DNA from 3 places in the Brevibacillus sp. SAFN-007a genome. Region 1 is predicted to be linked to each of the others. Evidence: riboswitches for the same ligand, from Rfam matches in the RefSeq annotation. Region 1 holds a riboswitch; each other region holds the start of a gene.

Region 1 (10,221 bases):
TAAGATACCCCAAAATAACCGTTGGCATGCACGCCGGGACGACCGCTTGCCTGCCTCTACCGGAGAACAGCCTGTCCGGCCAGGCGTTTTTTTACTTCCTCCAGCGAACAAGGAATCCGCTCGCCCGCTCCCCGTCTCCATTCAGGCGGCAACGCTTCCCATATCTCGGCGATCAGCGGCAGGCCCAAATGCAGGCTTTCCAGCATTTCTTTTCGCGCCAGCGCCTCCTGGGGCTCTCCGGCAAATACCAGTCTTCCTTCCTCCATCACGCAAATCCACTCCGCCCATTCGAAAGCGATGTCCATATCGTGGGTAGCCATCAACACGGTTGTGCCGCTTTGGTGGATGGCATCGAGCTCGCGCAGCAGTTGTTTGGTCTGGTAACGGTCGAGGTAGGCCGTAGGCTCATCCAATAGCAGCAGCTCCGGCGCAAGCACCATGACTCCGGCGAGGGCGAGACGCCGCTTTTGTCCCAGGCTGAGATGATGGATCGGAACGTCCGCAAGCTCTGTCAAGCCAAACGCATCCAGGACAGCCCGTACCTTCTCGCGGATGACGTCGTCAGGCACGTTCCGGTTGCACAGTCCGTAGGAAACATCCTCGGCCACCGTGCCGGCAATCAGTTGCTGCTCCGGGTCCTGGAAGACCAGCCCGACTTTTTGCGTCATCTCCTGCAAGGCCGCCCGTTTGTAGCTGAGCGGGGTCCCTCTCCACAGCACTTGTCCTCGCTGCGGCTGGATGATCCCATTTCCGTGCAAAAACAAAGTGGACTTGCCACAGCCGTTTCGCCCGAGCAGCGCGCATTTTTTTCCCTCCGGAATGCCCAGGGACAATCCTCTCAGGACAGGGCCAAGACCGCCTGGATAGGCGTAGTGCAAATCAACAAATTCCAACAGCCATGATGTCAACGCGTTATCCTCCTGTCCACCACTCCAGCAAAATCAGCAACATGCAGCCTGCGATGGATTCTGCTTCATATCGGCTGGAGCGAGCATGAGTGTGCAAGGACAGCACCCGCAGGCTTTCCCCGAAGCCTCTCGCTGCCATCCCTTTGTACAGCGCATCGTACTGGCGCATAGACCTGACGAACAGCTGGGCGGCCAGTCCGCTGACGTCGCGCAGCATCGACCGGAACCCAGAGTGCCCGCCACGCGCGCGCCGGGCAATCCAGAGCTGATGCGAGACGCCGAGCAGCACGAAAATAAAGCGGTACATAATCATCAGCAAATCCGTCACGATAACCGGCAGCCTAAGCTTGCGCAGCACTTGCAAAATCTCGGTGAACGGCACGGTAAACAAGACAAAGGCAAAACAGGCGAGACTGGCCATCGTCCGCCAAAACAGCACCCACACCTTGCCGCTGGCGCTTACGGGAACGTAGACCAGGTATGGCCCCACCTGCCACGCCGCAGCGGCCCGGACCGCGGTGGCCGTCTCTATCCTCGCCGCTTCCAGCACCAACGCCGGAAGACCCAGAACAAAAAACGAAAGAGACAGGATGAAGAATCCACAATAGAAACGGACGGGAATACGGGCATATACGGTCACCCATACGCCCATCCAGAGGCAAATCGCCATCTGCACCCATACATGTCCCGTCAAAACGAGCACCATCAGTACGCCCGCGAGCAGGAGCTTGTGCTCGGGCGGCAAACCTCGCAGCCGATTTTGATAGGAAAGCGAATCAAGCTTTTGCCCATTCATTTTTTATGCTTGTCCAGCCGACCCTTGTACAAGCCCATGGCATAGCCGACGACGCCCGCTCCGAGCGCCGCCTGCACGGCGAACAGCAAGCTCTCTGTTTCGCCGCCCGGCGGCTCCAGCAGTGGCTCAAACCAAGGCTCGTAATCCGGTGCGATTTCCTTGATCGCTTCCTCAGCCGCTCCGTCCGCTCCCCCGAACTCCGAGTCCTGCACCAACAGTAACGGCACAACCGCCAGCACGACCACGCCCAAAAGCAGCAGCCAGTTCATCCCTTTTTTCACAGCGATTCCTCCCGTTTCAGCAGGCGAAGTTGCGCCAGCTCTTTCGCGTTGTAAGACTGTAGCCAGTTCCAGACGAGCACGGTCAACAGCCCCTCGCTGATCGCCAACGGAACCTGCGTGATGGCAAAAATCCCTGCGAATTTCGCAAACGATGCCAAAACCCCTCCGGACTCAGCCGGAAAGGCCAAAGCCAGCTGCATAGAGGTCACGACATAGGTCGCCAGGTCAGCCAGCGCAGCGGCAGCAAATACCGCCAAACGCTGTCCGCCGTTTGCGCGTACGATCAGGCGGTAGACGCCGTAGGCTACCAGCGGCCCCACCACCGCCATGGACACCGCATTGGCTCCGAGCGTCGTCAGCCCTCCATGCGCCAAAAGCAGCGCCTGGAACAGCAGCACCAGGCTGCCGAGCACAGACATGACCCACGGACCAAACATGATCGCGCCCAGCCCGGTTCCCGTCGGATGGGAGCTGCTGCCTGTCACCGAAGGAATTTTCAGAGCGGACAGCACAAAGGCAAACGCGCCGGATACGCCGATCAAGAGCTTCATGTGCGGATGCTCTTTGACGATTTGGTTCAAGGAACGAATGCCGAGAATAAAGAACGGAAGAAAGACAACCCACCAAAACAGCGCCCACGACAGGGGCAAATACCCTTCCATAATGTGCATCGCGTAAGTCGTCTGCGGTTCATTTACAAGAAAATACAGGACAAAGCCTGCTATCAACAGACAAGTCGATACAAAACGTGACCGATTCAAGACATTTCCTCCTCCTTTGCTGTTCTTTTTTCACCAACGAAAAAAACCTCATCCGGCAGCAGACGAGGTATGCGCACCAAAACAACAGACCGTTGGCACAGTCAGATTGCTTCGTATTCACCGCTCCTTTCCGCGAAGGCATTTCTGGGTGTGGCCGATAGGTAGGTCTCCTGGCTTTCAGCTCATCGCGCTCTTTGGCCTTCCCCATCTGGAACATGAGTGGCTTTGTCTCAAAGAGAACTCCCTGATTACAGTGGCGGGACCGCTCGGGACTTTCACCCGATTCCCTGTTACCCTTTATGCCGCTTGCATAAAGGCACCTATCGCCGACAATATGCAATTGTTAGACAGTTCATGCTTGTCCCACATTATTATACAGAATCAAGGAAAAAAGCGGAAGAATAGAATCAGTGGCGCCTAGCCGCGAAAAAGAAAAACCGATGACCCGCTATCTTGCGAAAGTCATCGGTTTTCGTATAAGCGCAGCTTCCCCATCCTTTACGCCTTGGCGTCAACGCCGACCGCCTCGCTGATATGGGAAAAGCCGTCCTGCTTCAAAAGCTTCAGCAGCTTTTTGTTGATTTGTCTGGAGATACCAGGGCCTTGATAAATCATTCCGGTATAGACCTGGACGAGACTTGCGCCCGCGCGGATTTTCGCGTACGCATCTTCTCCTGTGAAGATACCCCCTACGCCAATGATCGGCACCTTGTCGCCCACTTCCTGGTACATTTCTTTTACCCAGGCAGTCGCGCGTTCTGCCAGCGGTCGTCCGCTCAGTCCTCCCGCTTCCTCGGCATAGCGATGCCCCTGAACCGCTTCCCGCGACAGCGTTGTGTTGGTGGCAATAATACCGGAAATGCCCGCTTCCACTGCACCTTGCACGACGTCGCGCATCTGCTCGTCGGACATATCAGGCGCTACCTTGAGCAGAATCGGTTTTTTCCGAATGCCGCGCGCTTCCATTTCGGCCGCTTTTTCGCGCACCGCCCGCACCAGCAGCCGCATGCTCTCGGTTTCCTGCAAATCGCGAAGATTGGGCGTATTCGGAGAGCTGATATTGATGACGAAATAATGGCCGTACGAATAGAGCATGTCCAGGCATTTGATATAGTCGGAAGCCGCATCCTCGTTGGGAGTGACTTTGTTTTTCCCAATGTTGATCCCGATCGGAACATCGGAATACGCGTAATCGACCAGGTGTTGCGAAGCCAGATAGGCACCGTGGTTGTTGAAGCCCATCCGGTTGATGATCGCCTCGTGCTCAGGCAAGCGGAACAGGCGCGGCCTCGGATTGCCCGGCTGTCCTTGCGGGGTCAGCGTCCCGACTTCCACAAAACCGAACCCTAACGCCCCCAGCGCATGATACACCTCGGCGTTTTTGTCAAAACCTGCGGCGAGTCCGACCGGATTGGGAAACGTCAGTCCCCACAGCTTTGTCGCAAGCCGTTCGTCCTTCACTTGGAACATCATTCTCAGCAAGCTTTTTCCCGGAGCAGAGTCTTCCACCAGCTTCAGGGCACCGACCGTTTTTTCATGAATCTCTTCCGTATCCATCTGGAACAGATAGTTTCTGATAAGCTTGTACATCCCGGTTACACTCCTTACTCCATTTTCACCTCATTGTAGAATACCACACTTGATTTATCGTGGGCTAACCTTTATACGCGATACATATTTCCAGCCGGGCAAACAAACCCTAACAAAACCACCAAGTCGGGGGGACGTTGGTTCATGAAAGCAGATGGAAAAATCGGGATTGGCCAGGCGATTATGGTGATGATGCTGTCGATCGGAATCACCAACCATGTTACTCTTATCCCCCTGCTCCTCAGCAAAGCCGGGCGCGATGCCTGGCTGAGCGTCATCTTTGGCACCATCCCCTTTTGTCTTTGGGCGTATGCGCTGTTTTTCATCAACAGCCGGATCAAGCAGCAATCGTTGTCCCAATGGCTTTTGCTCCGGTCCGGAAAAGCCGTTCGCTTCCTGCTGCTCGCCCCCGTCATGTTCTGCCTGTACATGATGGCACTCGTCAATCTGGTTGATACCCAAACATGGACAACCGTGAACTATTTGCCGCAGACTCCCGAGTGGGTGACGGCGCTTGCCCTGATGCTTTTGTGCATTCTCGCCTCCTATGGCGGGATCGCCTCGGTCGGCATTACGTCGGGGATTTTGCTGCCCATCGTTTCGCTGCTCGGCATGTTCATCGCATTCGGCAATATTCCCAAAAAAGACTACTCGCAGCTCTTGCCGCTGTTCCAGAACGGAATGGCCCCGACCCTGCACGCCATGGTTTTCGTGGGAGGAGGCTTTACTGAGATGTTCCTGCTATTGCTTTTGCAGCATCACGTGCGAAAGCCGCTGCGTCTCATCCACTTTCTCGTCATGATCGCCATCACCTTGATGCTGACGCTCAGCCCGCTGACGGGGGCCATCGCGGAATTCGGGCCTGTAGAGTCGACACGCCAGCGCTTTCCCGCCTTCGAACAATGGCGGCTGTTAACGATCGGCAAAGACATCGAGAACATGGAGTTTTTTTCGATTTTCCAATGGCTGTCCGGCTCGTTTATCCGCATTACGCTTTGTCTGCTGCTGCTTGGGGAGCTTTTGGTCCTGCGTACAAACAAACAGCGAACGTATGTCATGTTCGCCCTCGGCGCCAGCATGATCGTTCTCGCCAGCCTCCCCTACAGCGACATGCAGTTCGTCGACTTCCTGTCGAAGATCTACTATCCGATGTACCTGCTCGTTATGGTAGCTGTCACGCTCTTCCTGCTCCTATTGTCCCTGCGAAAACCAACCGGATTGGAGGATGCGAGCCATGACCCTTGAAGAGGAGCTGCGAGAACAATTCGCGCATTGTGCGGATGTCATCTTTTTGCGGACGGTCACTCCGAACGATCAGACGATTCTCATGCTGTACTGTGAAGGTCTGGCCGACGTGCGGCTGTTGCAGGAGACGGCGTTGCCCCAATTGGAGCGCTGCCTGACCGCGGGAGACTTGCGCTCCCTTCCGCTGATTCCGCTGTACGGCAATCCCGAGCTGTGGGCAGAGCGGCTCTTCGCCGGAGATCTGCTCATCTTTTTGGGAGGATCGCCGCCGTTTTCCTGGGACATTTCCAATCGTCCGCAACGGGGCACAGAAGAAGCCAACACAGAGATTTCGATCAAAGGTCCGCGAGACGGCTTCGTGGAAGATTTGTCTACCAATGTCGCGCTCATCCGCAAGCGCCTGCGAACGATTACGCTTGCCTATGAGCCATTTATTCTCGGCACACGCTCTCGCAGCCGGATCGCGCTGATGTACCTCACAGACAGCGCCCCTTCCGATCTGATCGAGATGATGCGCGACCGCCTGCTCACCTGTGACAGCAAAAAAATATTGAACAGCGCTCTCCTGGAAAAAATGCTGAGCGACAACCGCAACTCCCTGTTTCCGCTGGTGGATTACACAGGGCGGCCCGACTTCGCCATTTACATGCTGCTGCAAGGAAAAGTCATCGTGATGGTCGACGGCTCGCCCTTGGCCCTGATTGCTCCTGTCTCGCTTTTGGAGCTGATTAAATCTCCGGAGGACGATCAGTACCCGATCGTTTACGTATGGCTGGAGCGTTTGCTGCGTCTCGGAGGTTTTTGGATCGCCGCGTTTCTTCCGGGATTCTGGATTGCCCTGTCCGCTTATAACGTGGAGCAGTTTCCGTTTCAACTGCTCGCCACCATTACCCAAGGGCGAAAAGGCTTGCCTTTTTCCGCTCCCATGGAGCTTTTTATGATTCTGTTCATCTTTGAATTTCTGCGCGAGGCCGGAGCGCGTCTGCCGAAAAACGTCGGGCAAACACTCGCGCTTGTCGGGGCGCTGATTATCGGGGACGCTTCGATTCGCGCCGGGCTGACTTCTCCATCGATGCTGTTCGTCGGCTCCCTGACTGTCGTCGCTTCCTTCACGCTCGTCAACCAGGCGCTCAGCGGAGCAGCTACGGCCGCCCGCTTTCTCGTGTTCATCCTGTCCTCTACCATCGGCATGTACGGGTTCGTCATCAGCATGATCGCGATTATTTATTACTTGTCCACCTTGACTTCGTTCGGCAGACCTTATCTGCTGATGGGTTCGTCCAATATCATTGGGAATTTGTACCAGGTTCTGTTCCGCCCGTTGATCTACTTTTTCCGGACAAAATCGGTGAAGGACGGAGATGCAAAATGAAGGCCGCCCGGATAGCCTGCGCGTTGCTTGTGTTGGCCACAAGTATCATCAGCGGGTGCTGGGACCAGAAATCGATTCAGGATCTCAGCTATTTGTCGGCCATTGGCGTGGACTTTATCAACAATGAATACGTCTTCTACGCCCAGTCAGTCGACCTGGCTAGCGTAGCCAAACAGGAGACAGCCGGCTATCCCAAGTCCCCACCCGCCACGATTTCAATCGGAAGAGGCAAGACGCTGATGTCCGCGTACGATAATCTGCAAAAAAACTCGCAGATTCCGCTCTTTCTCGGGTTTGTCTCGTCGCTTGTGTTTCACGAGCGCATTCTGCAAAAGGGGATTATCAGCACGCATGACATTTTGAACCGCTACGGTTTGATTCGCTACACAAAATGGGTGTTCGCCACGCGGGAGCCCCTCGACAAGGTGCTTGGCAACTATTCCCTGTCCGGCTTCTCCCCGTTGACGTCCCTGCTGCATCAGCCCAAGGACCTCTACCAGCAGCGCTCCTTTATCGAGCCGATCCAGTTTTTTCGCTTCATCTCTGATTTTTGGGAGCCGTCAAGTACGGTTCTGCTCCCGAATATCGCGATCTACGAGCGTTCCTGGAAGGAGAACAACCACTATGTCCCTCGGCTTACCATGGATGGCGTACACGCGCTTCATCGCGGCACATGGAAAGGATATTTCCCCAGCGGAGACTTGATGGGACTACGCTGGATGGACGAGAATACCGATTTTGCCGGACTCATCATCCGCGAACGCAACATCCCCAAAGCCACGATCAGCATCAAGCACGTCGGGCTCAAAGTCGAACCGATCACAACCGGCCCCGTGCCGCGCTACCAGTTGCATGTTCACTTGCTCGGCTTCATTCGGGAGCTGATGAGCGAGGTCAGTCCCGCCCATATACAAAAAAACGCGGAAGAGCAGGTTCGCGAGCAAATCAGAGGAACGTTTCTGAAGGGACTAAAAAAGGGCGCCGATCTGTACGGACTGGAAAAGGAGCTGTTCAAAAAAGACTACCGGGCATGGCGGGCGTATGAAAAAGAGCATCGCACCGCGCCTACTCCCGACTCGATTGCCAGCATTCACGTCCATGTCCATTTGAGCGACTCGGGCAAGATGAAACTGGATTCCACCGAATACCCGTCCCCGCTCGGACACGAGTAAAAGCCTGCTCAGCAAAAAAAACTGCTTGCCGACAATCAGCGGCAAGCAGTTTTCTATTAGATGGCAGAGAACGACATTAGTTTTTCACCAACAGAACATCTTCTACGGAAACGTATGGCAGGTTGTGCGCATCGGCTACAGCTTTGTACGTTACTTGTCCGTCGATGACGTTGACGCCTTTCGCCAGCGCGCGGTTGTCGCGGATCGCTTGCGCGTAGCCTTTGTTTGCCAGTTGTACTGCGTAAGGAACGGTCACGTTGGTCAGCGCCAGCGTAGAGGTGCGAGCGACCGCACCAGGCATGTTCGCTACTGCGTAGTGAATGACGCCGTGTTTTTCATAGGTTGGGTTGTCGTGCGTCGTAATGCGGTCGATGGTTTCGATGGAGCCACCCTGGTCGATCGCCACGTCTACGATCACGGAACCCGGCGTCATCGCTTTTACCATCTCTTCGGTTACCAGACGCGGAGCACGCGCGCCAGGGATCAGAACAGCGCCTACGAGCAGGTCTGCTTTTTTCACAGCGTTTGCAATGTTGAAGGAGTTGGACATCAGCGTTTGCACGCGGCCTTGGAACAGGTCATCCAGTTGGCGCAGACGGTCTGCGTTCACGTCGATGATCGTGACGTTTGCCCCGAGACCGAGCGCCATTTTCGCAGCGTTTGTACCGACGATCCCGCCGCCGATTACGACTACCTCACCTTTTGGCACGCCAGGTACGCCGCCGAGCAGTACGCCTTTTCCGCCGTATGGTTTTTCCAGGAATTGCGCACCGATTTGTACGGACATGCGGCCCGCCACTTCGGACATCGGCATCAAGAGCGGCAGAGCGCCGTTGTCGAGCTGGATGGTTTCATATGCAATCGCAATCACTTTTTTATCAATCAGGGCGCGCGTCAGCTCAGGCTCTGGAGCGAGATGCAGGTACGTGAACAGAACCAGCCCCTCACGGAAGTAGCCGTACTCAGCCGGAAGCGGCTCTTTTACTTTCATCACCATGTCAGCAGCCCATGCATCTGCCGCGGTCGGAACGATCTCAGCGCCTACAGCGGTGTAGTCTTCGTTGGTGAAACCGCTGCCAAGACCTGCGCCGGTTTCTATGCGAACTGCGTGCCCGTTTTGCACCAGAGCAGCTACGCCAGCTGGCGTGATGGCAACGCGGTTTTCGTTATTCTTAATTTCTTTCGGAATTCCAACGATCATGATAGGTAGTCCTCCTTGAAAACGCCGATTTAATGAGATCACTATCATTGTACAGCGACAAATGGTAGCGTTTCCTTGGGGATTCCTTTAATTTTGGTGTCCTTCTGTTTGTGAAAATCCACAAACGAACTATGGTTCCTGATCGAGCTTCGCCATTTTCAGCTCCAGATAGAGGGCCGCCCGCTGGTTCATGTTCTCCAGATCGACCCGCATGATTTCCTCGATCCGCCGCAGCCGGTAGCTCAATGTATTGATGTGGATGTGCAGGCGCTGGGCCGTTACGTTTACTTTGCCTGCGGCATCGAGAAATGTCTCCAGCGTCTCCAGCATCGCCGTCTGATTGTCGCGATCGTACTGCCTGAGCTTCTCCAGACGTTCATTGTGGTAGCCCTGCTCCGCTTCCCACTGCTTCAATTGCAACAGGTAGCGGTAAATGCCCAGTTCGTGGTAGCCGTAGATGCCTTCGTTTTCCTTGGGGAACAGCTTTTTGATTTTGAGCGCGTGCAGCGCCTCCCTGTAGCTTTTCCCAATCTCCAGATAGGTCCGGTAGCCGAGTCCGTAGCCTGCAATCACCTGCCGCCCCTCGGTCACGTGAGCTTCCAGCTTGCCCAGGGAATCGGCCAAAAACTGCTCGACCTTGCGAATCAGCATTTCGCGAACGTCTTTTTTGCGGTCCTCGCCAAGTCCGATGAGCAAAATGATTTGCGAGCCGTCTACGACCCACAGCAGCTTGTCGCGCATGAGCAGCGGGTACAAATACTGATCGAGCCGCGCTCCGGCCGCTTCAATGACGCAGATCAGATACGCGGGCGGAAGCTGCATTTGCAGACTGTCCGCTTTTTGCCGGATGGCGCTCTCGCTCTTGTGGTTGCCGAGCAAAAGCTCCCACAAAAAT
Region 2 (10,221 bases), on a different contig from region 1:
GGTCACAGGCTGGCCCAGGTAAGCTTCGGCGTCTGCCTTCAGCTTTTGCAAAATCATCGCAGAGATTTGCTCAGGGGTGTACTGCTTGCCTTCCAATGTTTCCTTGTGGGTAGTACCCATGTGGCGCTTGATGGAAATAACGGTGTTGTCAGGGTTGGTGATCGCCTGGCGTTTTGCCGCCTCCCCTACAATGCGCTCGCCGTTTTTGAAAGCAACGACAGAAGGAGTCGTGCGGCTGCCTTCCGCGTTGGCGATGACAACCGGTTCGCCGCCTTCCATTACCGCTACGCAAGAGTTGGTTGTTCCAAGGTCAATCCCGATTACGCGACTCATATATGATATCCTCCTAACACGTTCTCATCGAATGAATAGGGAAAATCAAGCTTATTCGTTCACTTGAACCATCGCCGGACGAACGACGCGGTCTTTGAACATATAGCCTTTTTGCAGTTCAGCCACTACGACGCCGGAATCAAAATCAGGGTTGTTGGTCTGCATAACAGCCTGATGGACGTGCGGGTCGAACGGCTTTCCTTGTGCTTCGATGGCGCTCAAGCCTTCTTTTTCGAAAACTTGCACCATCTGGCGGTACACCATGTTGATTCCTTCCAAAAGCGATTCTACCGTCATGGATTCCTTGTCGGCAGCCAGCGCGCGCTCGAAGTTGTCCAGAACCGGCAGCAGCTCTTCCACGATTTTCAGGGAAGCGTACTTGGCCAGGTCCTCCTGCTCCTTGCGCACACGGCGTCTCAGGTTATCCATGTCAGCCAGGGCGCGCAGCATGCGGTTTTGATGTTCCTCTGCCTGCGCCTTCCACTGGGCAGCTTCCTGCTCCCAGTTCACTTCGGCCGTTTCTTGCTCGGCGGCTGCCTCGTTGACTTGCTCGTTTGGGGCAGACGGATCTTGCGTCATTTTTTCCTCGCTCAACTTCGATACCTCCTACAAGCTCTCTTCCTGATTGCCGATTGACAAAAAAATCAGGAGGAGCCTTCCTCCATTTATTTCTCAAACTGCGAAGTCAGCATGCGCGATAAGCCTTCTGCCAAATAGTTGAGTACGGTAATGACTTTGCCATATTCCATTCGCGTCGGGCCAAGTATGCCAACCATCCCTACCGGCTTGCCTGCAAGCGAGTAGGATGTGGTAATCACACTGCATTGCTTGATCGCGTCCAGCTGATTCTCCTGACCGATGCGCACCGTAAGTCCCTCTCCCGGCATCCCGAACAAATGCAACAGTTGATCGTTTTGCTCCAAAAGCTCCAGAATGTCCTTGACCTTGTCTACGTCGCGGAATTCGGGCTGATCCATGATCTTGGTCGCACCGCGTAAGTATACGCGCTCCTCTTCTTGCGTCAACGACTTGTCGAGAATCTTCAGCATTTCCTCGTACTGCTCCGCATAGCGGCGCATCTCGCCCGATATTTCCTGATAGACGCGCTGTCTCAACTGCCACAGCGGGACATCGGTCAATTTGGCATTCAACAGGTTGACAAGGCGCTCGATTTCGCTTGCGCCCATGCCTTCGGGAAGATCGATCAGCTTGTTCTCCACACGCCCGGTATGCGTAACGACAATCGCAACCGCTTGTGTCTCGTTCAGAGGAACGATTTGAATATGTTTCAACCGATGCTCAAAAATCTCCGGCCCCAGCACAATGGCCGTGTAGTTGGTCAACTGGGAAAGAATTTGAGCGGTGTACTCTACCACCTGTTCGGAATGGAGAATACGCTCGGCAAACAACTGTTTCAGTTTGCCCAACTCCGCCTCGCTCAAGCGCTGCGGCTGAATCAGATTGTCGACGTAAAAACGGTATCCTTTTGTGGAAGGAACCCGCCCTGCCGACGTGTGGGGTTGCTCCAAGTACCCTAGCTCTTCCAGGTCGGACATCTCGTTGCGAATGGTCGCCGAAGAAAACCCGATGTCCTCCCGTTTCGAAATCGTCCGGGAACCAACCGGTTCGGCAGAATGAATGTAATTATCGACAATCGCACTCAAAATCAATCGTTGACGGTCAGATAACATAGATGTCGCTCGCCTCCCCGTTGAGCATGAAAAGAAAGATAGGTGCCGCTCCGCTGTCCGGAGCGTTTGTTAGCACTCATCACTAACGAGTGCTAAATCTACTTACTAAGGTATCAATAGTAGAAGGATTTGTCAACGGACTTGCGCGAGATCCACGGCCAAAATCTCCCCCATTTCGCCAGCAATGTCCTGATTTTTAGCGCAGAAAACGCGCAAATACCTCATTTCCCAGCGGAAGCCCCCGTTTGGTCAGCTTCAACCGGCCGTCTTGCTCTTCCAGCATGCCTTTGGCGATCTCTTCTTCTATTATTGTCCCAAAAACTTCGTGTGCAGATACGCCAAAGCGCGAAGCGAATTCGGCCAGATCGACGCCTTCTCGCAATCGCAGCCCCAGAATCATCTGTTCCTCCATCGCATCTTCCTTCGGCACGGCAAACTGCTCGACACGCGGCAGCCCTTCCTTGCATTTTTGCATGTAAAGCAGAAGCGGACCCGCGTTGACGTGTCTTTGCCCGCACACGTAGCCGTGAGCACCTGCCCCCACCCCATAGTATTCACGATTGAGCCAATAGGTTTTATTATGTTTGCTCGCAAAGCCCGGTTTTGCAAAATTGCTGATTTCGTACTGCGGGTAGCCGTGTCGCTCCATCTCCTCGATCAGCACCATGTACATTTCAAGCTCGGTCTCTTCCGAAGGGAGCGGCAGCTGGTCTTTTTGGTAGAGCGTGTGGAAGAGCGTATTTTCCTCCACCTTGAGGCTGTACGCGGAGAAGTGTGTCGTCCCCAGCTCGAAAGCCTTGCGCAGCGTCTCGCGAAAAATCTCCATCGTCTGGTCCGGCAGGCCGAACATCAGGTCGATGCTGATATTCGTGAACCCTACTTGCTTCGCGTTCTCGATGCTGCGGTACACGTCGTCCCGATCGTGAATCCGTCCCAGCCGCTTCAAGAGGGCATTGTCAAACGACTGCACGCCGAAGCTGAGCCGATTGACGCCAAGCTCGCGCATAATCCGCAGCTTTTCCACATCGGTCGTCCCCGGATTGGCTTCCATCGTCACTTCGATATCCTCCGACCAGTACGGGCCGAGGTGGGTCTGTACGCTCTGCAAAAACGCCCGCATCTGCGCGTGGTCGAGAAAAGTAGGCGTCCCTCCGCCAACGAAGATCGTCTTGACCTCCTGAACGGGCTGCTCGCGAAACGTCAGCTCCATCTCCTTGTTCAAGGCGTCCAGATAATCCCAGATCAACTGTGGGTTGTTGGTCACAAACGAGTTGAAATCACAGTAGTAGCATTTATTCGTACAAAAGGGAATGTGGATGTAAACCGATTGCGGCGTCATAGCTCTTCCCCTCCTTTGGATGTGGAATCAGGGTGAAACACCCGGTCGCGCCAGGCTGCGCGCTTGTCGACGAATGGAAAAGACCTGACACGAGGTCAGGCCTACTTCTTATCATCCATGCGCAGAACAGCCATAAACGCTTCTTGCGGCACCTCGACGGAACCGACGGACTTCATGCGCTTCTTTCCTTCTTTTTGCTTTTCGAGCAGCTTGCGTTTCCGCGAAATGTCCCCGCCGTAGCACTTGGCGAGAACGTTTTTGCGCAGGGCGCTGATCGTTTCGCGGGCCACGACCTTGTGTCCGATGGCCGCTTGAATCGGCACCTCGAACTGCTGCCGCGGAATCAGCTCTTTCAGCTTTTCGCAAATGACTTTGCCGCGCGCATAAGCCGTATCCTTGTGCACGATAAACGACAGGGCGTCGACCATCTCACCGTTCAGGAGAATATCCATCTTCACCAGCTTGGACGGCTTGTAGCCCGCCATTTCGTAGTCGAAGGAGGCATATCCGCGCGTACCCGACTTCAGCATGTCGAAGAAGTCGTAGACGATCTCGGAGAGCGGCATGTCGTATTTGAGCTGCACGCGGTTTTCGCCCATGTACTGCATGTCGAGGAACTCCCCGCGTTTGCCCTGGCAAAGCTGCATGACGTCGCCCACGTACTCTTTTGGCACCATGATGGTCGCCAGTACGTACGGCTCCTCGATCATTTCGATTTTTTGCGCTTCCGGCATCTTCGACGGGTTGTCGATCTCGATGACTTCCCCATTTGTCCGGGTAATCCGGTAAATAACGCTCGGAGCCGTCGTAATCAGGTTGATGTTGAATTCACGCTCGATGCGTTCCTGAATGATCTCCATGTGCAAAAGTCCCAGGAAGCCGCAACGGAAACCAAAGCCGAGCGCTTGCGAGGTCTCCGGCTCGAATTGCAGCGACGCGTCGTTGAGTTGCAACTTTTCGAGTGCTTCGCGCAGGTCGTTGTACTCGTTCGTCTCGATCGGGTACAGGCCGCAGAATACCATCGGATTGATCTTGCGGTAGCCTGGCAACGGCTCGGCAGCAGGGCGTGCCGCATCGGTAATCGTATCCCCGACGCGCGTGTCGCCTACTGTTTTGATCGAAGCCGCCACGTAGCCTACGTCGCCGACGGTCAGCTCTTCCACTGGTGTCTGGCGCGGCGTAGAGGTCCCGATTTCCGTTACCTCGAACGTCTTGCCTGTCGCCATCATCTTGATTTTCATGCCTTTTCGAAGCGTACCGTTCACGACGCGGATCGAAGCGATAACCCCTCTGTACGCGTCAAAGTACGAGTCGAAAATCAAAGCTTGCAGCGGCGCGTCCGGATCTCCCTCTGGAGCCGGCACCTTTTGGACAACCGCCTCCAGCACTTCCTTGATCCCGATGCCCGCTTTGGCAGAAGTCAGTACGGCTTCGCTGGCGTCCAGCCCGATGACATCCTCGACTTCTTGCTTCACGCGCTCAGGCTCCGCGCTCGGCAGGTCGATCTTGTTGATGACCGGAATGATCTCCAGGTTGCTGTCCAGCGCCAAATAGACGTTGGCAAGCGTCTGGGCTTCGATCCCCTGCGCAGCGTCCACGACGAGAATCGCCCCTTCACAGGCAGCCAGACTGCGGGAAACCTCGTACGTAAAGTCTACGTGTCCAGGCGTGTCAATCAGGTGGAGAATGTACTCCTCTCCGTCCTCTGCTTTATAGTTCAAACGCACGGCATTCAGTTTGATCGTGATGCCGCGCTCTTTTTCCAGCTCCATCGTATCCAGAAACTGGGCTTCCATCTCACGTGCAGTCAATGCGCCGGTCAACTCCAGAATCCGGTCTGCCAGCGTCGACTTTCCATGGTCAATGTGGGCGATGATGGAAAAATTTCGAATCCTTTTTTGTCTTTCACGGCGATCCATGTGTTGTTCGTTCCCTCCCACGCGAATCCATCCAAACATCCAGATTGCGCTCGAAAAAATACACTAACGGTAATTATAACAAACGCGTGATAGAAAGAGCAACCAAAGAGAATACGGCGTTTGTCACGTTTTTCGTCAGCGGCAAAGGATTCGGGCACTAGGATGACCGCGATCGGGTCGGCTCGTCTGCGGATATTTTTTGGGCCATGATCGTCCAGCGCGTCGCCGCCCCTGGAGCGCCGGGCGGTTCCGCAAACGGATAGCCGCCGTGCTGCCAGCGATCCGGCTCGTACTCTCCCGTTTGTGCTGGCGGCTGGCTGTGGTGACAGACGACGTTTTCCCTGCTTTGCACGACCTTGTAGCCCGAAGATTCCAGGAGCAACTCCAGCTCCCCCGGCAAAAGCAGCGCCAGCTCACGCTCCACTCGGTAGCGCGGCTGCTCCACCTGCTCCACAAACGTCTCATAGGTCAGCGTATAGCGGAATTTTTGCTCGGCAATGAGCGTTTCTCCCTCGACTTTTTGGTACACCATCCGGTCCGGGAACACAAACTTGCGCTGCATGAGCGACCATGTGCGGTTCACAGGCGGCAGGAGCAAGTCAATCGCCACGATTCCGCCTTCTGTCAAATGCCGGGTAACGACCGAAAGCAACTGCCGCTGCTCCTCTCTACAGGTCGCCTGCTGAAAAATGCCTTCGGGCAGCAGCACATGGGTAAAGCGGGAAGCTAGCTGCAGCTCCTGTACATTTTGCTCGATCAGCTCAAGCAGCTCCTCGTTGTCCTTGAGCATGCGCCGCTTCTTTTTCGTCGCGATCTCCAGCATGTCAGGACTGTTGTCCACGCCGCAGACGGACAAGCCGCAGCGCGCCAGCTCAATGGCAATGCGCCCGGTGCCTACGCCAAGCTCCAGCACGGACACCGGGGCTTGCGCTGCTTCTTGCAGCAGCCAGTCGCGGTAAAACGCGATGCCCGCTTTTCCGGCAAACTGGTCGTAATAGGTGGCTTCCAATCCGGAGTATGTGGCCTCCGGAAGGCGCACATGCCGCCCTTCCCCTTGCATCCCACAGGTCGTACAGACCGAGCCTGCCAAATGCGAAAAAGGCACCCTTGGCGGGACGCCGTTTTTCGTATCGCCAATCCATTCGTCATAGCGGAACTTGCATACGCGGCAACTGTACACGCTCATTGTGCTTTGACCTCCTGTCGCGATGGTTGGATGCGAACGGCTTCCGAAAAGAAATACACGTGTTTTTTCCCCGTGATCGGATGGGTGACCACCTCTGTCTCTACCCCGAAAACGTCGCGAATCAACGCGGGTTCAAGCACTTCTTCCGGCGTGCCGGAAGCAACCAGTTCCCCGTCGCGCATGACGTACAGCCGATCGCAGTACATGGCGGCGATATTCAGATCATGCAGCGAGGAAAACACGGTAATCCCGAGCGTCTTGACCAGATCCATCACCTGTAGCTGGTACCGGACGTCCAGATGGTTGGTCGGCTCGTCCAGGACGAGAAACCCGGCTTGCTGGACCAGCGCTCTTGCAATCAGCACGCGTTGCTTTTCTCCGCCAGACAAGGAAAAAAAGCTGCGCGAGGCGTACGCCTGCATGCCGACCCGCGCCAGCGCCTCCTCACAGATGCGGCTGTCCGCCGGGGTATCGGTTTGAAACAGCCGTTTATGGGGAGAGCGCCCCATCATGACGATTTCCATGACGGTAAAATCAAACTCGATGGACGACTCCTGGCGCACGACCGCCATGCGCTGCGCATTTTGCCGGGCGGTAAGCTGGTACACGTCCGCCCCGTCCAGGGAAATAAATCCGCTGCGTGGCGCAAGCGCCCGGTAAATGCTTTTGAGCAGGGTGGACTTTCCGCTGCCATTCGGCCCGATCAGCCCCACAAATTCGCCGGAGCGAACCGTCAGGCTCACGTCGCGCAAAATCGTTTTTTTCTCCAGCTCGATCGAAATGTTCTCCACATGCAGATTCATCGCCCGCTACCTCCGAAAGAATATGAGCTGCGCATCATCAGCCAAAGAAAGAACGGACCGCCGCACAGCGCCGTGATAATCCCGATTGGCAGCTCTTCCGGCGCAAACGCAAGCCGGGCGATCACGTCCGCCCAAATCAGGAAAATGGCCCCGAGCAAGGCGCTGACAGGAAGGACGCGCCGATGGTCCGAGCCGACGATGACGCGTACGATATGCGGCATCATCAAGCCGACAAAGCCGATGGAACCGCTGATCGAGACGATGACGCCCGTCAAAAGCGCGGTCATGATGAGCAGCAGCTTGCGAAATCGCACCGTGTTGACGCCCAGCGTCCCCGCCGCTTCTTCGCCCATCAGCATCGCATTGAGCGAACGGTATTGCGTCAACAGGACAAGCAGACAGATGACGACAATCAACGTCGGGATGGTCAAATACTCCCACTTCCCTCCGGCCAGACTGCCGCTCATCCAGAACAGGACAGAGCGGATGCCGTGCTCGTTGGGCGCAGAAAAAATAATCAGGCTGGTGATCGCAGACAGGATGGCGGATATCGCGATGCCGGCCATGAGCAGACGCACCGTCGAGTTTTGCCCGCCGATGCGGGACAAGGTAAAAATAAGCAGGATCGAGACGAGCGATCCGGTGAACGCACCGAAGGAAAGCGCGAATTGTCCGTACATGCTGAATGCTCCGAACAAAATGACCAGCGTCGCTCCGGCCGATGCGCCCGAGGAGACTCCCAATATGTACGGATCTGCGAGGGAGTTGCGAACCAGAGACTGGATCGCCACCCCTACAACAGACAGGCCGGCCCCGACGACAGCCCCCAGCAGGACGCGGGGAAACCGAATGTCCCAGATAATGGTCTGTTCTCCTTTTGACCAATCCACTTCCACCCATTGATGAACCAGCGGGAGATTCGCCAAGGCAATTTTCCATACCGTCGCTGGTTTGATTTCCACCGAGCCGAGTGTCACCGCAAACGTAATCGAGACGACAAGCCCGATCAGCAGGGCAACGATGATGAAGGGCATCTTGATCTTGTGCAGGGCCGTTCCCTCCTTCTCTTAGCAGCCGCTTCTTAATTGGAATGTATCCGGGTACAGACCTTCCGCGAGAATTTTCAGCGCGATGGGGGCGCGGACCCCTTCGGACGCTGCGGACAACGGCAGCACGATCAGACGCTTGTTCTGGATCGCTGGCACGTCAGCCAGTTCCTTTTTGGACAACAGGAAGTTTTGTTTTTGCTCGATGGTTTTGTCGCCGTAGTCGACCACGACGATGACGTCCGGCTTGCGGTTCACGACTTCTTCCCAGCTGACGGTCGCCCAGCCTTTTTGAATGTCGTCGAACACGTTTTTGCCGCCTGCCGCGTGAATCAGGGCCGTCATGTAGTTGTTGGCAGCGGTCAACGGCTGGTCTTCTCCGCTGTCGTACACGAATACGTTCAGCGGCTTGTCCACCTTGCCGATTTTGCTTACGGTTTGCTCGATTTCCGCTTTCATTTTGCCAATCAGTTCGTTCGCTCTGTCTTCTACACGGAAAATGCGGCCGATGTTTCGAATATCCGCGAACACGTCGTCAATCGTCGGACCCGGCTTGTTCGAGGACTCTTGCAGGTACGATTTGATCCCCATTTTTTCCAGATCCTCCATCGAGCCGACGCCTTTGTCGCCAAATGCGCTTTTCCAGCCTGCGTAAACGAAATCAGGGTTTGCGGCCAAAAGCACCTCTTTGGTCGGATACTTGTCGGACAGGACAGGCACCTTGTCGTAATCGGCTTTCAGCTCAGGCAAAATGTGGTCGTCCAGGTACGCGGTTCCGACCATTTTGTCAGCCAGACCCAGCGCGAGCATGACTTCGGTTACGTGCTGGTTCATCGTGACAGCGCGTTTGGGCGCTTCCGGGTACGTCATCTCGATTCCGTTGGTCACAATCGTGACGGGCTTGTTGTCAGCAGCAGGCTGGGCCGTTTGCTCCGAGCCAGCATTCGCCCCCGTGGATTCGGTCGCAGCAGGTGCTGTAGAGCCACATGCGGACAAAAGCAGCAGGATCGCTGTCAGCGCAGCCATCCCGAAAGCGTGGAAAGCTTTTTTTCTCATACGGATTGCACTCATCTGGTAACCCCTCTTCTTTTGTTGTTGGCATGCTGAAAATGAAGCGTTATGTAAATCGTAATGAATACGAATTACAACTTTACTATACAGAGAGCCTGCTTGTTTGGCAACTCGACAGCTGCATCACCCCTTTCCCAGCCTCGACTGCCACGGGGGTGTTCATAGAAAAAAGCACCCCCCAGTTTTCCAATCGGGAGGTGCTCGACATACGCAGGCATACCTATAGAATCAGCGCTGCTACAGCGCCTGTTCCTGGTCTGCTTCCACATCTGTCCCATCCTCGTGGGTCGATTGCACATCATCTCATGGCAGGTCTCCTGGCTTACGAATCATCGTCCCCAGCCGCCTTCCCATTTTTCGTCGCGCGAAAAACAGTGGCTTTTTGGCCGGACACTCCTCGTTACAGTGGCGGGACCGCGCCGGATTTTCACCGGACTTCCCTTTTAAGCTGGCGGAACCAAGCGATTCCGGGCAGCACCATCAGATTGCTATCCAATTGTCATCGGGAAAAACTTATCCGATCACCGTCAGTGTCTTCGGGAACTGGCTCAGCACGTCCACGCCCGTTTCGGTGACCACCACATCGTCCTCGATGCGCACGCCGCCTACTCCCGGCACGTACACCCCCGGTTCAATCGTGAAGACCATGCCTGGGCGCAGCGTTTCCTGGTTTTGCCCATGTACGGACGGATATTCGTGCACGTCCATTCCGAGGCCGTGCCCCAGACGGTGAATGAAATAGTCGCCGTAGCCTTTTGCAGTAATAACGTCGCGCGCGGTCTGGTCGAGATGGGCAAACGTCACCCCTGGACGCACCTCGGCAATCGCCGCCT
Region 3 (10,221 bases), on a different contig from region 1:
CCAGTCGAGCAAATACCTAGGTGTGTCTCCTCTTAAAAATTCAAGAGCAAATCTGCCTAATGCGTACAGGGATTGGTACGTAACAAAGAGAATGCCTTTCGGAAGTTTTTTTGTTTTCATTGCGATCAAGATACCAAAAATAATAAAATCCCATTGTCCTTCCCAAATTTCAGCCGGCCACAACGGTTGCGATCCGTAGCGTTCATAGGCAATCGTCCCTTCCGGATAGACGATTCCAAAATTACTCCCGGTCGGCGATCCAAATGCATCGCCATTCAAAAAACAAGCAATCCGCCCTATTCCTTGTCCAAAGACAACTGCAGGGGCCAACGTATCAACAAAGTCCCAAAAGGACAACTTATGTCGCCACGTATAATAAATCGCGGAAGCAATACCGCCGATAATCGCTCCCTGTATAGATAAACCACCGTTCCAAATTGCGATTATCTCCAGCGGGTGAGTCGAATAATACGCCCATTGAAAAAACAGAACCTCCCACAATCTTGCCCCGATTAAAGCAGAAATGACCGCTGTAACTGCAAACGGGGATATATGATCACGATATACGGTATCTCTGGCCAGATATCGCGCGATCCCGACAGCTAAGAGGATGGCTAGGACGACCACGAGTCCGTAGGAACGGACTGGATAATCGCCAAGATAAAACAGAACGACTTTCATGTTATATCCTTCCCTTCTTTTTTATACGTGTTGAATATAATGCTTAAAGCGGCAACTACAATGAAGAAAAGCTGCTGAAGAGACAGACCGAGAAAATATGGTGTTGTATACTGGAAGAATGTCAACGTCATCTGAAACAAACTAAAGTACAACAGAAATGAACCAAATGATACAGACTTTCCTCTTCTTTTCGCCCATATCATCAACAGTCCACTAGCAATTCCAAAAATGAGTTGATACAGACCTAATGGATGATATCGGTACGAAGATTGATCAACTGCTATTCCCCAGGGCATTTCAGTCACCGTTCCGACACTTCGGTTCAGAAGGAAAAACACCACAAATCCACTTAATAGTCCGAATGGCAATACTTCCGTTATTTTTTCTGCCGGTATGCTGTCTTTTCGAATTTTGTAGGTTATAAACCATACTCCTGCAGCAACACCTAGGTATAATCCTAGATCCGTACCGGTGGAAAGCAAAAAACTAAATAGGTTCAAGGTTTCGTCCAACAGCAACGTAGGCTGTAAAACGAGTGGGGATAGCTTCCAAATGGCTAAAACAATTAAACCGCTTTTGAATAGAGCGTCTGTTATGGGTTCTCGAGACGGTTCCCCTTTTAACAGCCTCGATATCACGAAATAAGCGACCAATCCGGAAAAGGTCATGGAAAGCCATTCGACATTTGTGAGCTGATGTAATAAACGAATCATCATGTTACCGAACCAACTCTTTCATGTATTGTTCAAACGATCCAGGATCCGTTGCACCAATGATTTTTTGTGTGATGATGCCATTTGTGTTAATAAAGTATGTGGTCGGAATGGAAATCACCTGATACAGATTTGCTATCTTACCCGTTTCATCCAGCAGAATAGGAAACGAGAGTCCAAATTCTTTTACAAACGCTTTTGCAGATTCAACATCATCATTGGCTGTAAGATTAATCGCGTAGAAATCCAAACGATCTTTGTACTTCTCGTATAACTCTTTTAAGTATGGCACCTCTTCCCGGCAGGGACCACACCAGGACGCCCAGAAGTTCAGAATAACCGGCTTATCGCGTTTCCCGGCAACTTGGTAGGTTTGGTTATCCAGTGACGACAGTGAAAAATGAGGAGCTGTAAATCCTATCTTGGGAATCTGGTCAGGTGAACCGTTTTTTGTCTGGTTATTGTTGTAGATGGCAATTACCGCCAACATGATAATAAACAGAATCGCAATACTTTTTTTCATAAATGCTCCCCCTTTTTACGTCTTGACCAGAATATCAAGAAGACAAGGCTTCCCAATATCAGCGATACGGCCAAACGGGATTTGTTTTCCGAGAGAAATACGATATCATGCCCAACAAACGTCTCGAAAACCAAGGAAGGAATTTTCCCGATCAATGTAGCCAACAGAAAATCCAAAAGAGATATCCTTGTCAGAGAGGCACCGAAGTTGACAAATCCGGACGGCAAAAGGGGGTTAACCCGCAGTAGGACTATGCCTGCCATTTGCTTTAGCCGGGAAGCTTGGTTGACTCTTTGTACCCAATTGCTTTCCGACCATTTCCTCAGTTTTCTTGACTTACCTACTCCCCAACGATAGAGCTGGAATGCCAGTACTGCTCCCGTCACTTCACCCACCAAAGAAACGAGAAAACCTCCCATCAGACCAAATACGATTGCATTTGCTCCCGATAAAAAAATGGAAGGCAGCACTCCCGTTATACTGATGACCACATTGAGCAGTATACTGCCTGCAATAGCGATCACTCCCCAGGACCGTAACCATTCCGCGATCGCTTCTACGTTTGTAATCCAATCCACAGTGACCTCCTAACCCGTCTATCCGTTTCTTGTAAGGTAAGTATAGAATCAAAATATGTAGGAATTATGGAGCGCCGGAAAGAAAAAGATGGTCACGAATCATCCGTGCCATCCTAGTTGTCATGGGTTCCGTTTTCTTACCCACATCAACATCAATATTCCTGCTACTACAAACACGAGTATGAACAAATACACGGGCATCCAATTGTTTTCCGGATCTTTAGCCTTTAACGGGGTTGTGAATTCAGCCTCATATTTTTGATCGGTTGGATTTACTTGCCTTTGTTCAGAGTGACCGCGGATGGCTTTTATTTTTACGATCCATTCTCCGGCAGTAGGCAATGCGACTACACCCTTATACTCGCCATTCTGTTCATGAATAAGAGTAGCCTCAATCTTTTCTTGGCCTTTCGTGAAAACTGCTGTAACTTGTGCGTCGGTAACTGCTGTGGCACTTTCGAGTTCTCCCATCTCACCATTCTTTACCTTTGCCTCTACGACACCAACATAAAATACGGTATCCGTTTGTGCGATTATTGGTCCATCATACGAGATACCGGTTATATACCACCCGTTTTCAACATCTGCCTTCACGCCTGGGATGGTAATCGTCCATACAAATAAAAAAACGATACAAATCAAAATAGCCTTTATTCTCAACTCGGTACTTCCTCCTTCTTATGTCTTACTTACTTCAGAAAGCCGTCGGGATCTACGGCCTGCTCATTTTTGTAAACGGTAAAATGGAGATGGTTCCCTGTAGAACGCCCAGTAGAACCAACCTCGGCAATTTTCTCACCACGTTTTACCGTTTGCCCGACTTTTACCATAATGCCTCCTTCGCGGATGTGAGCATACAACGTGGTGATTTCTTCATTATGTTTGATAGCAATTACGTTTCCGTAACCGCGCAAATAACTGGCGACAGTTACAACGCCGTCTTCGGCGGCATAGATATCGGTCCCTTTGGGAGCAGCCATATCAAGACCATTATGCCCTGACGACTTCCCGGTAATCGGATCTTTTCTTAAACCAAAGGAAGACGTCAAACGGTAACTGCTTGGTGGCAACGGGAGAAAAAGTTGACCTCCAGAATAAGTACTAGAGTATACGTTCTTATTCTTTTGTCTTGTTTCCGCGATCTTTTTGGATTCAGCGGTGATCAATTGCAGCAAGTTTTGTTCTTCCTCTTCCCTTATGTCAGAGAGTTTTGCCTGCTGTTCTTTCAATGCTGCTTTTACCAACATACTCTTTTTGTACTGTTGATCAAGAGAGATCTTCAGATTCTCAGATTCTTCCACCAACGACTCAATTACCGACAACGAAGCTCTTATTTTTTCTTCCTGTTGCCGGAGAAGCGCTTTGTCTTTTTGGTGAGCCTCCAATATTGTTGTGTCTTGTTCAACAATCATTTGGATTATCTTCCAACGAAGGAGAAAATCACTAAAACTCTTCGAACCAAAAATTACATCCAAATAGGTTGTCGATCCCTGCTCATACATGGCTTTGACTCTTGCCCGCAGTACCGACTCCCGTTTTGCAATCCGTTTGGAAACTTGATCCAGTTCCTTATGTATCTGCACCATCTGTTGTTTTGTCAGTGCTATTCTATTTTCCAAACGGTCTATTTTGGTTTGGAGCTCGTTTCTTCTTAGGTCAATCACCATCAGCTCATCGTCCAATTGTTTGCTTTGTTTTTGTATCGTCTGAATTTGTGAATCAATGTTTTTCATAGATTGGACTTTCTTCCGCTTTTGAGCGCGAATTTCATCAAGTTGCTTTTGAATCTTGGAAACGGACTCTTGTTGTGCTAAGCCTTCTGAGTACGGAATCAAGCTCCATGAAATGAAGAATGCTAGTGCAGCAATAAATGCCCTTGTTTTCATGTGTAACTCCTAATGTTATTAAAGAGTTAATAGAACAAGAACAGTTTACGAAAAAGATGTGTAGAAAATATGGAGGTATTTCGGGGAATGCTGATTAGTTTAAATAGATTCTACTGGTCGAAAGTTTAAGGAGGTTAAGAAAACAAACAAAACCCTTGGTCTCCCTACTACAAGACCAAGGGTTTGTGAAATTACACTTTGCAACTGACCTGTAACGACGAGGAGGAGGATGTCTGGTTTGAATCCATTTGCTCTTCTATTGACTTGCAGATGATTAGTGCTTGTTGTACATGTTCCTCTAGAACAACGGGAGAATCTGCTTGTACAGCAATGTCTCCTGCTGCACGAATAAGTCCTCCCAGTTCTCGAAGACGGGTCGTCAGTTTATCTGGATAACCGGACATCTCCTTCGCTTTATTTATCACAGCTTCGACTGCTTCACGGGTGAAATGCGGGATTTTTCCGTCCCTGCGTACTTCCTGTGCTACAAACAGAGTCAATTTATAGCGATTTTCTTCGGTATCATCCATGGTTGTCTTCATGTAGATTTCGTACCCGTATCCGCGGATCCTTGACCGTAAAGCAGGATGAATTTTGTCAACGTCCGACAGATTACCAGCCAGAACCATCAGGAAGTCACACGGTACAGGTTCTGTTCGAATCATTGTTCCGCTTGACCCCGGCGAAAGCCCTGTGATGCTCAGTTTCTTTTCCTGAAAAGCGGTAAGCAGGGACTGCTGGGATTCCAGCGAGAGAGTGGAGACTTCATCAATAAAAAGTACGCCATTGTGTGCCAAATGGATTGCACCGGGTTCAACCAAGTGATGTGGCATCGCCTCTAATCCTCCGGATTGATAAGGGTCATGACGTACATCTCCGAGTAAGGCCCCAGCGTGGAGTCCTGTCGCATCAATGAACGGAGCTCGTGATGTGTTTCGATGGTTTACTAGGAATTTTGGCAATTGACTTGTGGATTTGGCTTTTATGGTTTTCCCGAACCAATAGAACAATGGGATTGCAAACAGTCCACCCATGATGTAAATGGGATTATCTCGGGTAACGGAGTAAAATACAGAAACAAACAGAGACACAGTACAGGCAAACCCTACAATCCAACGAAGAGTTAAGACACTGGTGTAAACATCCTTTTCCCGTTGCTTAATAATTCTCTCCGCTTCACCTGCCGGGAGTCTTCTTACTCGTGGAACATTTCTCTCCTCTTCGTTCAACTCCACAATGATATCTTCCAACGAAGAAGCGGGAAGTAATTCAGACATGGCCTTCGCCAGCATGCTTTTTCCTGTGCCTGGCTCGCCAATAAGAAGTACCGAACGTTTTTGTCGAGCGGCCAATTTGATAATGTCTACGGCCCGCTCTTGTCCAATGACTTGATCGATTAACCTGGAGGGCACAGGAAGCTCTTCCGTAGTGACATAATGTTTTGTCAACACAACAGGTTTGTCGTTCTTTCCCAACAGAGGGGCGATGTGTGTCTTGACGATTGTGTTTACTTTTGCCGATGAATCAGATTGGAGATGAGAGTACACAGACAGAAGCCGCTCCCGTACAAACGGAATTTCCCAAAGCTTGATAAAAGTCAGGGCGGCCGTTTGACGTACCTTGTCGGAAGGATGAGAGAAAGCTTTTTCCCAGAAGGACCATACTTCGTCAAAGCTAACGGCTGATGCTGCCACAATACCCTTTGCAGCCCCTTCTCGGACATACAAATTGTCATCATCCGCCAGAGTAAACCAGATTTCCGCTGCCTTCTTTCCACCAGCTTGCAAAAATCTATAGAGTTCCCTTCCGGCTATGTAGCGAAGCACCCAGCGTGAATCCTTACTGAATTGTATCAAGATGACAAACAACCTCTCTGGATCCCTCTCCCATAAGCGAATGAACATTGAAATCGTTTGTTCAAGCAATCTAACTTGTCGCCTATGAGCAAACCTGTGCATGGCCATTGAAAAAAGCTGTACAATGACGGTGTTCAATGGTTCTACCACCTTAATGGCATGGAATAAACATCAGAGCATGTCGTAATTCATGAAGGGAATCGTGTACGGGAGCATAACCAGAGAACAGGGTGGTATATAGGACAATTCCGGCGAGAAAAAGAACTGCGGCTAACTGGGCCGGCAAAGAAAGGAACATGTTTTTCACGTTGTATTTTTTTGCATGTTCGAACTTATGCGACATCAGGGTACTCTCCCTTCCATTTTCGATTTGTTTTTCCCCATCGTGTAACACTTACCCCCACAACCATTCCAAAAGCGATAACTGACAGTAGAAACACCATGGTTTTGACTTTAAAAGCAAAAGGAGGATGAAACCCCTCTACCTCTACGGTTACTTTCTTCTCTGCAAGAATAGATTTTGTGGCTGGATCGACAAGCGAAATGGTTACCTCATGTTCTGCTCCATCAAAGAATTGCATAGCAAATTTATATGATCCATCGGGGGAACTGCTTTTCATTGACATGATTTCGGCTTTGTCCTCCAATCGGATCGCATGGAACTGAACTTCATACGGGCCTCTTTCTTGACCTGACGTTTCGAGTTTCCCTTCAAAATAGGCCAGTTCCCCGACCCGAGCATGATGGTCGCCACCCCCTTGATCGGATCCATGTGCAAAAACAGTGGAGCTTGTCATTGACATAAGCAGTACACTAACTAGGAGTACAACCCTAAACCGCATGGACACGTTTCCTCCCTCTCGATAAGACATAGCCGACAACAAAGCCAAAAGCAACCAATATCGCAATAAAAATAACAGCATTTTTTACTTCTTCCGGATTCTCATTGATGGTAATGACAAGCTCGTGAGTTCCTGCAGCTTTTCCTTCACCATCCACTACGTCTACTTTTAGATGATAATCGCCCCGAATGGGAAACATGTACTGAAAGGTTGCCTTCCCGTTTTCTATCGGCAAAGTCGCGTCAATTAAATCCGTTCCTTCCACAATGGGAAAATCCGTTGGCGAAAAGAATTTGCGTTCAGGACTACGAAGGAAGATATGAGCAGTACCGTTCTGGATATTGGCAAACATAAGTTCTACCTCTGCGGTATCCAAATCTGGGCGTACGTCTCCCCCTTGTTCATTCTGTACGTTTGCGATTATCGATTCTCCGGCTGTTACAGGTGAGTTCGAAAACATCAAAGCGAAAATGATAGCGATGATTCCTAGAAAAGTCACCTTCGTCATGTCTTTCTACTCCTTTTCTTATGATGGCGAACCCGAACAAAAAAGCACTTTCTACAAATGTGCAGAAAGTGCCTATAGACGCGACAAAACAAGCGTCATCTATACACACCTCCCTATCCTCGTAGGTACTGTTGTGATCAAGAAAAAAGGTAGGTCTCCTGGCTCATGGATCAAACGCACGTAGCTGAATAACTACATTCAGCTTGCTTAAGCCTTCCCGTTAGGACACAGTGACCTAAGCGTGCTCTCCAATAACAGTGGCGGGACCGCGACGGATTTGCACCGTTCTTCCCTTTTAAGAAACGCTGCAGCGTTTCACCTTTTTTCCACTATATTCAATTGTCAAACAAGCTATGTACATTATAGTCCATTATAGGTTACTTGTATAATACAAATCATAAAACGATCATCGTTCCACTGTGATCGTCTTTTCCGTAGCATCACTATTACCCCAACTTAAAATGGTTATCGGAAATAAACACAAAGAATATGACAGTACAAACTCCAGCGGCTCCTAATAACATGATTCAGGTTCGTGTATACTGTTGAAACAGTCGAACAACTCCTAAACTGGCAAGCGAACCGGTAGTCAAAAGGTAGGCAACACCAATCCAAAACTGTTCCCAAGTTAAGTTAGACAAATCTACAATCCCCAAAGCAACACACCTTCCCTGTCTCACTTTAATCAAACGTGCTTTTTAACACATGATTACTATATCAGGACTCCATCCTAATTGACTATCGGAAATCTGATTCGACACGAAACTTTCAAGTCTCGATTCGTATAGAAAGCCATCGCCCCTGTCCGGTAATCGTTTCAAATAAAAAGAGGATAGCAGTAATCAAAATATTTTCCTTATAAAACCATAATTTCTAAGTATTGACAAATATATTTCCAGTATTTTGTTATAATTTTGTAAATTTGTATATGTTGGGAGGTAGAAACAATGATCAAAGAAGCAGTAATCAAAAAAGCTTTTTCATTGCTTGGCATCATGACTCTAACTTTTAGTGTATTATTGGGAGGCGGAATCGAAAAAGGTTATGCAGTTGAAACAAAAAAGGGGAAGGATTCTGAAAACTGCAAGAGTGTCGATGAGTTTTTAGCATCTGATGCGTACGAGGCTAAGGTGTTTAAAGACAAAGGGTATAAAGAGTTTGTTATTAAAAATCCGGAAGAGTTTGTTAAAAAAGCAGGATTAAAAAAAACTGACCCTAAACTCAAGGCCAAAAGTGTGATAATTAGAGTACCTCTCGAAGAAAGTAATGACGAAAAAGTCTACCAATACAACAAAGACAGTCGTGATGGCAAAAACAATCGTGAAGGCGAAGTTACCACACAGGACTTAGATCTAAAACCGGATTATGTGACTGTGACAGATACTTCGTATGCGTGCGGCGTTGAAGAAATTCAAAGAGTAAGCGGTTCCAAAGGTACCTTAACTTTGACAGTTTCAGAAAAGGTTGCGGCTACCTTCAGTGCAAACGTTTCGGTCAGTGCAGAAATTGTTTCTGCTGGAGTAGGGTTTAACGTTACAAGTGAATATACTGTAACAGATTCTAATACGGTAGACACGAACGGAAGATTTACAGAGCTGGTTGCTTATCCGTATTATAGAATCAAGTACTTTGACGTATATGATGAGGCGACCTTCGGATCAGATAACTATCTTGGTAGTGGTGAAGCATGGAAACCGATTGGTGTTTGCTTCGCTGTTTTCGATTAAAAAAGGGGAATTCCCCCTTTTTTGTTTTATGTAAAAATTTATGTTATGCTAATTAGACATGAATAACTAGAAAGGATTCCCTACTTAATGTGATTAAAGGGTGGGATTAGATCACATGGCAAAAAAAATTGTGGGTATAGGGTTTTGTTTAATATCCGCTTTGTTATTTTCAACTCGATATATTTGTGCGGCAATTTACAGTATCAGCTCTGCAAATACTCCTAGCTCATTTGGTTCCACAGAATTCAATAAGTGGCTCGATTATATTGGAAACACACCATTAATCCTTAGCATTCTGGCATTAGCCCTTGGCATAGGTTACTTAGTTTGGTCAGAAAAGGATGAATAGCCAAAGCTGTAACGTGGTAACGGCCATCGTTACAAACACGTGTGGGCGTGGAAACTAGGGGTCTGTCAATGATTTTGTGTAAACTCCAATAGTCGTTAGGTTCAGCGGAGATATGGTTAAACTCGCTCTGGAAACTGAATGGACAACTGAAACAGAACGACAGCCCAGAATCTTCCAAAGATGAATCCTTATTTGAGTCCAATACCACCAATTATTTCACTATCGATCCTCGTTAGCGTAAAAAAGCACCCTCTTGGGTGCTTACCAGACAGCGTCCTCAATACACCGCCTTCCCAGTGCTATAGCGTAGGTGCATTCAAAGCGGTCTGGATGTTCTGCAGGTCGAACTGGTATTGCTCTTTCACGTTCCACGGGTGGTACCAGCCACGCTCCATCAGATACATCGAGATTCGCTCGTGCATGTCGATTGCTTCCTCTAATTGCTTAATGAGCATCGCCTTAATTTCTGGAGTGTAGGCCTCCGTTACCGCCATAGCGTAGTTTCTCACGCCGCTCTTCGCAGCGATCAGAAAGTCCATCGCAATAACTGAGTCTGTA

What was found. Region 1 has a riboswitch for cobalamin ahead of ACTHO6_RS05860 (energy-coupling factor ABC transporter permease). Riboswitches for the same ligand answer to the same signal wherever they lie in the genome.
Region 2: it holds a riboswitch for cobalamin, as region 1 does, so the genes downstream of both, ACTHO6_RS01185 (ABC transporter substrate-binding protein) here and ACTHO6_RS05860 (energy-coupling factor ABC transporter permease) in region 1, are expected to answer to the same signal.
Region 3: it holds a riboswitch for cobalamin, as region 1 does, so the genes downstream of both, ACTHO6_RS18245 (hypothetical protein) here and ACTHO6_RS05860 (energy-coupling factor ABC transporter permease) in region 1, are expected to answer to the same signal.

Annotation. Positions count from the first base shown of each region.
Region 1 is NZ_JBQCKK010000003.1:116,690-126,910, forward strand. Features, by position in the region: gene ACTHO6_RS05845 (energy-coupling factor ABC transporter ATP-binding protein) at 57-908, opposite strand; gene cbiQ (cobalt ECF transporter T component CbiQ) at 913-1,704, opposite strand; gene ACTHO6_RS05855 (energy-coupling factor ABC transporter substrate-binding protein) at 1,701-1,985, opposite strand; gene ACTHO6_RS05860 (energy-coupling factor ABC transporter permease) at 1,982-2,746, opposite strand; cobalamin riboswitch at 2,890-3,085, opposite strand; gene ACTHO6_RS05865 (quinone-dependent dihydroorotate dehydrogenase) at 3,245-4,336, opposite strand; gene ACTHO6_RS05870 (GerAB/ArcD/ProY family transporter) at 4,481-5,581, shown strand; gene ACTHO6_RS05875 (spore germination protein) at 5,571-6,953, shown strand; gene ACTHO6_RS05880 (Ger(x)C family spore germination protein) at 6,950-8,125, shown strand; gene ald (alanine dehydrogenase) at 8,202-9,326, opposite strand; gene ACTHO6_RS05890 (PucR family transcriptional regulator) at 9,456-10,221, opposite strand, start outside.
Region 2 is NZ_JBQCKK010000001.1:238,376-248,596, reverse strand. Features, by position in the region: gene dnaK (molecular chaperone DnaK) at 1-333, opposite strand, end outside; gene grpE (nucleotide exchange factor GrpE) at 385-927, opposite strand; gene hrcA (heat-inducible transcriptional repressor HrcA) at 999-2,024, opposite strand; gene hemW (radical SAM family heme chaperone HemW) at 2,221-3,363, opposite strand; gene lepA (translation elongation factor 4) at 3,465-5,282, opposite strand; gene ACTHO6_RS01200 (methyltransferase domain-containing protein) at 5,440-6,468, opposite strand; gene ACTHO6_RS01195 (heme ABC transporter ATP-binding protein) at 6,465-7,271, opposite strand; gene ACTHO6_RS01190 (FecCD family ABC transporter permease) at 7,268-8,305, opposite strand; gene ACTHO6_RS01185 (ABC transporter substrate-binding protein) at 8,339-9,388, opposite strand; cobalamin riboswitch at 9,679-9,885, opposite strand; gene ACTHO6_RS01180 (M24 family metallopeptidase) at 9,902-10,221, opposite strand, start outside.
Region 3 is NZ_JBQCKK010000022.1:69-10,289, reverse strand. Features, by position in the region: gene lgt (prolipoprotein diacylglyceryl transferase) at 1-681, opposite strand, end outside; gene ACTHO6_RS18285 (prolipoprotein diacylglyceryl transferase family protein) at 678-1,397, opposite strand; gene ACTHO6_RS18280 (TlpA family protein disulfide reductase) at 1,399-1,917, opposite strand; gene ACTHO6_RS18275 (TVP38/TMEM64 family protein) at 1,914-2,495, opposite strand; gene ACTHO6_RS18270 (FixH family protein) at 2,616-3,155, opposite strand; gene ACTHO6_RS18265 (murein hydrolase activator EnvC family protein) at 3,185-4,381, opposite strand; gene ACTHO6_RS18260 (ATP-binding protein) at 4,573-6,375, opposite strand; gene ACTHO6_RS18255 (CbtB domain-containing protein) at 6,389-6,535, opposite strand; gene ACTHO6_RS18250 (hypothetical protein) at 6,570-7,040, opposite strand; gene ACTHO6_RS18245 (hypothetical protein) at 7,069-7,587, opposite strand; cobalamin riboswitch at 7,719-7,925, opposite strand; gene ACTHO6_RS18240 (hypothetical protein) at 8,535-9,314, shown strand; gene ACTHO6_RS18235 (hypothetical protein) at 9,430-9,663, shown strand; gene ACTHO6_RS18230 (spore coat protein) at 9,963-10,221, opposite strand, start outside.